Candidatus Ruthia magnifica str. Cm (Calyptogena magnifica): one gene and its partner. The protein of the gene in region 2 binds, or shares a complex with, the protein of the main gene of each other region. Links are inferred from orthologs where the notes say so. Each region holds a gene or a part of one and is shown on either strand. Other genes may lie near its edges.

The links.
Region 1: the proteins of nusB (region 2) and rpsJ are in contact, whole or in part, in a solved structure (PDB 3D3B), measured with the Escherichia coli proteins. The link is inferred for Candidatus Ruthia magnifica str. Cm (Calyptogena magnifica) from one-to-one orthologs.

What each region holds. Positions count from the first base shown.
Region 1 is NC_008610.1:190,171-193,411, forward strand. The notes cover bases 185-3,086. They hold rpsJ (30S ribosomal protein S10), read left to right. Parts: upstream 185-1,430; coding sequence 1,431-1,742; downstream 1,743-3,086. Other genes in these bases: tuf (elongation factor Tu), read left to right, coding at 185-1,340; rplC (50S ribosomal protein L3), read left to right, coding at 1,778-2,494; rplD (50S ribosomal protein L4), read left to right, coding at 2,514-3,086. Also shown: fusA (elongation factor G), read left to right, coding at 1-139; more of tuf, read left to right, coding at 150-184; more of rplD, read left to right, coding at 3,087-3,128; rplW (50S ribosomal protein L23), read left to right, coding at 3,125-3,241. UniProt on the Escherichia coli protein: Involved in the binding of tRNA to the ribosomes. Part of the processive rRNA transcription and antitermination complex (rrnTAC). The complex forms an RNA-chaperone ring around the RNA exit tunnel of RNA polymerase (RNAP).
Region 2 is NC_008610.1:551,988-555,120, reverse strand. The notes cover bases 59-2,852. They hold nusB (transcription antitermination factor NusB), read right to left. Parts: upstream 1,770-2,852; coding sequence 1,347-1,769; downstream 59-1,346. Other genes in these bases: ribB (3,4-dihydroxy-2-butanone-4-phosphate synthase), read right to left, coding at 2,286-2,852; ribH (6,7-dimethyl-8-ribityllumazine synthase), read right to left, coding at 1,772-2,275; RMAG_RS02540 (hypothetical protein), read right to left, coding at 555-923; RMAG_RS02550 (HIT family protein), read right to left, coding at 59-169. In the rest of the region: more of RMAG_RS02550, read right to left, coding at 1-58; more of ribB, read right to left, coding at 2,853-3,133. UniProt on the Escherichia coli protein: Part of the processive rRNA transcription and antitermination complex (rrnTAC). The complex forms an RNA-chaperone ring around the RNA exit tunnel of RNA polymerase (RNAP).

The DNA of each region.
Region 1 (3,241 bases), 360 kb from region 2 along the record:
TTTAATAGAAATGTTTGGTTATGCTAATGATTTGCGTTCAATGACACAGGGCCGGGCAAGCTATTCAATGGAATTTAAAAAATATACAGCAGCGCCAAAAAACGTGGCTGATGAAGTGATTGAAAAATTAAATAAGTAAGGAGTATAAAATGTCAAAAGAAAAATTCGAAAGAACTAAGCCACACGTCAACGTTGGAACAATCGGTCACGTTGACCACGGTAAAACTACACTCACAGCCGCTATCACTAAAATCATGTCAGAAGCACGCGGTGGTGAGTTCAAAGATTATGCAGATATTGATAATGCGCCTGAAGAAAGAGAACGTGGTATTACTATTTCAACAGCCCACGTTGAGTATGAAAGTGAAGCTCGTCATTATGCACATGTTGACTGTCCAGGACATGCCGACTACATTAAAAACATGATCACAGGTGCTGCCCAAATGGACGGCGCTATTATTGTCATCGCTGCCACAGATGGTCCAATGGCTCAAACTCGTGAACACATCTTATTGTCTAAACAGGTAGGTGTACCTTACATCGTTGTTTACATGAATAAAGCTGATATGGTTGATGATGAAGAATTGGTTGAATTGGTTGAACTAGAAATCCGTGAGTTATTGGATGAATATGATTTCCCAGGTGATGACACTCCAATTATCTTTGGTTCAGCCCTTAAAGCTTTAGAAGGCGACATGTCAGATATTGGCATGTCTTCTATTATTAAATTAGTAAAAGCATTAGACACTTACATTCCAACCCCTAAACGTGATACAGACAAGTCATTCTTAATGCCAATTGAGGACGTATTCTCAATCTCAGGTCGTGGCACTGTAGTGACAGGCCGTATTGAAGCAGGTATTGTTTATGTCGGTGATGAGTTAGAAATCGTTGGTATTAAAGACACACAAACCACTACTTGTACAGGTGTTGAAATGTTTAGAAAGTTACTTGATTCAGGCGAAGCAGGTGACAACGTGGGTGTTTTACTTCGTGGTACCAAACGTGAAGAGGTTGAACGCGGTCAAGTATTAGCCAAGCCAGGTTCAATTAAGCCACATTCAAAGTTTGAAGCAGAAGTTTATATTTTAAGCAAAGATGAAGGTGGTCGTCATACCCCGTTCTTTAACAACTACCGTCCACAGTTCTATTTTAGAACAACAGATGTTACAGGTGCTTGTCAGCTACCTGATGGTGTAGAGATGGTTATGCCAGGTGATAACGTGAAAATGCAAGTAGAGTTATTATCACCAATTGCTATGGAAGATGGTTTAAGGTTTGCTATTAGAGAAGGCGGTCGCACAGTGGGTGCGGGTGTGGTTTCTAAGGTAACGGATTAAATTAGTTAATTAAGGCGTAAGGTTTATTGTATAATCTTTCGTTTTTCGTTTTAGAAATTTGCAACGTAAATAGACAGGATATAAAGGCACATGAGCAATCAAAATATTAGAATTAAATTAAAAGCGTTTGATCATCGTTTAATCGACAAGTCAGCGCTTGAAATTGTGGAAACAGCTAAGCGCACAGGTGCCAGTGTTAGAGGTCCAATTCCTCTACCTACTAAGAAGGAGCGTTTCACTGTATTGACCTCTCCTCACGTTAATAAGAAGGCAAGAGATCAATACGAATTAAGAACTTACGTTAGATTAATGGATGTTATTAGTCCAACAGATAAAACAGTAGATGCACTCATGAAGCTAGATTTAGCAGCTGGTGTTGATGTTGCAATTAAGCTTAATTAAACACAAAAGTAAGTAAATAATTTAGGAATAAGATCATGGCAATGGGTTTAGTAGGACAAAAAATAGGAATGACGCGCTTGATAAGCGATGACGGTTCTATCACGCCAGTGAGTGTAATTAAAATTGAACTTAATCGTATTGTTCAAACAAAAACGGTTGATACAAATGGCTATAGTGCTATCCAAGTAACAACAGGAGTGAAAGTAAATAAAAAAGGCGAAGCTAAAGTGCATCGCGTACCTGCTGCAATTAAAGGTCATTACGCTAAAACCTCTCAAGAAATTGGTTTGGGACTTTGGGAATTTAGAGTAGAGGCTGATGAAATAACCGATGCAACAAGTGTTGATATTTCATTATTTAGCGCTGGTCACTATGTTAATGTTGTTGGTAGATCTAAAGGAAAAGGGTTTCAAGGTGGTGTAAAACGCCATAATTTCCAAATGCAAGATGCCACTCATGGCAACTCAATTTCTCACCGTGCTATTGGTTCTACAGGACAATGTCAAGAACCGGGCCGTGTATTTAAAGGTAAGAAAATGGCTGGTCATATGGGTAATGAGCAAGTAACTCAAGAGTGCTTAAAGATTGTTAAAGTGGACAGTGAAAGAAATATCATTTTTGTTAAAGGTTCAATTCCTGGTGCAACTAAAGGCTTTGTTAAAATTTCTTTATCATCTAAGAAAAATAAAATTAATCAAGAAGTTAGTAAAAATATTCAAAATCAGGCAACTAATGAAGTTGTTTTAAACTGAACAAGCGTAAGGGCTTAAGATGAAATTTAAAGTATTAAATATAAGTACAAATAAGTCAAGTACCATTGAGGTGGCTGATACTGTTTTTGCAAGAGGTTTTAATCAAGCACTGGTTCACCAAGTGACTACGGCTTACATGTCTGGCGGTCGTCAAGGTTCCAAAGCACAAAAAAATCGTTCTACTGTTAGTGGCGGTAGTAAGAGACCTTGGGCGCAAAAAGGTACAGGTCGTGCTCGTGCTGGTACTACTCGTGGCCCTATTTGGCGTTCAGGTGGCGTGACATTTTCAGCTGCACCAAGAGGTTATGCGCAAAAGGTTAATAAAAAAATGTATAAGGGTGCAATTAGTGTTATTTTTTCTGAACTTGCTCGCTCTGAACGTTTAAAAGTGGTGTCAGAATTTAACATTAAAGAGATTAAAACTAAAAATATCACCGCATTACTCAAGGCACTTAATGTTAAAGATGTTTTACTAATGACTGATGAGCTAGATGAGAATTTATATTTATCTTCTCGTAATTTATATCATGTTGGTGTTTGTGATATACAAAGTATTGATCCAGTTAGCTTGATTGGTTATGATAATGTTGTGGTAACTGAAATAGCATTGAAGAAAATTGAGGCAATGTTATGAATCAAGAAAAAATATTAAAAATCTTATTGGCACCAATCGTTTCTGAAAAAACGACCATGCTATCAGCACATAATCAATATGCATTTAAAGTTCGTGTTGATTGTTCTAAAAGA
Region 2 (3,133 bases):
CATTTTGCTCTTGTTCGGTAATATCAAAATAAGTAGCAACATGTCTTTTAGGGACAATCAACGTATGTCCAGGAGAAACAGGATAAGAGTCTAAAAACGTAATGGTTAAATCACATTGTCCAATAATTCTTTCTTCACTCAATTGACAAAATAAACAATTTATATCCATTTTTTATTATTCTAAGCTAATATTAATAAACATAATGTTTTGGGCAAATTAGACAATAAAAAACCGGTATAGCCAGTTTTACTATGAAATTGATGCTGAAAGGCTCGTCACTTTCTGTTTCAACGATTACTGTAATTTCTTGGTTGTAGACATAATTCCAAAGGTTTGTTATTCATTACTTCAACGGGATTGTTAAAACTATTGCCGTTCCAGGGTGTGTTGTTTCCAAAATTTATAGGAATATTACTATTCCAATTAATACCCCAATTTGCAGTAGCATTAAGTTTCAATGTTAGCAAGAAAACTGTCATTATTTTCTCACTCCTTAATTATTAATCAATCGTCATTAAAAACCTAATGCCTGATTTTAACCATAACTTTTATACTATCTTGCTATTGGTACTACTGGCATAGTCATTTCAGGTGCAACACCAGGTCCCCATGGGGTATTTACATAACCATTAGGTGCGAAACCATAACCATTACGACCATAACCATTACGACCATAACCATAATAGTTGTTGTTGTTCCAACCGTTATTATCAAATTCATCAAACATATTACCCATTTCTTCTGCATACCAACGAGGATCCCAAAAATCATATGGGTTGTAGCCAAATATGCCATTATCTTCTTGATAGCCATAAGCGTTATAATTGTTGTAACCATTACCCCATGGGGTATTGTTGCTACTCCAAAATGCATTCGCACTTAAAGTGGATGTCAATAGCACTATTGTAAAAATCTTTTTCATTGTCATATCTCCATTTAATTAATTCAATTTATATTATAACATAATAATATATTTATGCAAATTAAGCTTTAAATTTAAAAAGGTGAGGATCATCTAAATATCGATAATCAACATAAAGTTTTGGCAACTCAAGGTTGTTCTACTGGTACATGATTAGGATTAGTAAACAACATGGTTTACAGGTACCTCATACATCCAAAAGTATTTTAAATAAGTTTAACAAAAATGATTTATCCACTTAACATCAAAAAAATAGTATTTCTTTCAAATACGGCTTACTCAGGATTTATAGATATATCAAAAAAGATAAGAAAGTATACATATTAATATCTAACAAGTGCTGTTAGGAGATTATCAATCTAAAACTAGGTTCTTTATTGTAAAGCCTATTAACTAAGATATCAAAGTATAACCTTTGAGTATCTATTCGTCTATTCTAGGTTGTAGTGTTTGAGCCAGTTTGTCCAATGAAACGTTAATAAGTTTATGCGCACCCTCTGCACCGTACAGTTTTGCCAATTCAAGTGATTCATTAATCACGATTTTATAAGGCACTCCTGGGCTAAATTTGAGCTCAAAAGCGCCTAGATATAAAATAGCGTGTTCAACAGCGCCTAGTTGTTCAGTTTCTCGGTTAATGGTAGGTGCGATAATCTCATCTAGTAAAGATTTATTTTTTAGAATATTGATGAATAAATTTGAAAAGAAAGCTTTTGAGATTTTGCCTTGTTTTTGGTTTAAAAATTGTTGTTCAATTTGCAATATTTCTCCACCTGATACTAGATATTGATATAGAGCTTGTACTACGCGCTCTCGAGAGCGTTGCTTTGAGGTTTTAAAGGTCATGGTTAAAAAGTTTGAGTGTCTACTTGTTGCATTAAATAGAGCATTTCAATCATTGCCATGGTTGCCTTTTCACCTTTGTTACCCTTATAACCACCAGCTCTACCGATGGTTTGCTCCATGTTATTTGTAGTAAGTATACCAAAAGCAGTGGGGATTTCATATTGATAAGAAACATCTGACACGCCACGAGCACATTCGTTACAAACAAACTCAAAATGCGGGGTTTCACCATTGATAATTGCACCTAAAGCCACAATACCATCGTATAAATTTTTGTTACTTAGTTTTTGACTTGCTAATTTTTTAGCCAATAACGGAATTTCAAATGCACCAGGGACGTAAAACACATTGATATTATTGGCATTAATGCCATATTTAGCTAAGGTTTCTTGTGCTGCTGATAATAGCTTGTCACCAATATCTTGGTAAAAATAACCCACGATAATCGCAACTTTTGCTTTTGCAAGAAAATTGTTATTTCCGTTTTTATTAAATTTAAATTTCATTATTATTCCTTTACTTGCTGGTGTCTATGTATTCAGTTACTTCTAAACCAAAGCCTTTTAAGCCATAAAGCTTTCTATGACTGCCTAAAATTTTCATTCTTTTAATGCCAAGGTCAGATAAGATTTGTGCACCAACGCCATATGTTTTGATATCATCACGAATATTGCCATTAACGTTGTCAATATTTTCTAAAATACTTTGGTCGGTTTGCATTCTAAGTAGCAATAAAACACCACTATCTAATTTAGCAATGTACTTTAATGCAGCGATAACGCTAAAACTGTTTGACTTTTCTTGTAACACATCCTTAAAAGCATCTTCCATGTGTACACGCACGCAAGTATCAGTATTACTGCTAATTTTTCCTTTAATCAAGGCTAAGTGAGTTTCATTGTGAATACTATCAAGAAATGAAATTAATCTAAAAATGGCAAATTCAGTTTTAAATTCACGTTCATTAATACGTTCGATGGTTTTTTCGTTTTCAACTCGATAAGAAATTAAATCTTCAATCGTACCTAATTTAATGTCGTGTTTTTTGGCAAAAATTTCTAAATCATCACGTCGAGCCATTGAACCATCTTCATTGAGGATTTCAACAATCACACTGGCTGGTTCAAGTCCTGCAAGGCGTGCTAAATCACACCCTGCTTCTGTGTGTCCTGCTCGAATTAAAACCCCACCTGGTTGTGACATAAGTGGGAAAATATGCCCTGGTTGTACAATATCATCAGGTTTAGCATCTTTTGCCACTGCATCAAGTATTGTTTTAGCTCTGTCTGCTGCTGAAATACCTGTGGTTACACCTTCTACCGCCTCAATTGAAATGGTAAAGTTAGTACCATTCGTATCATTAT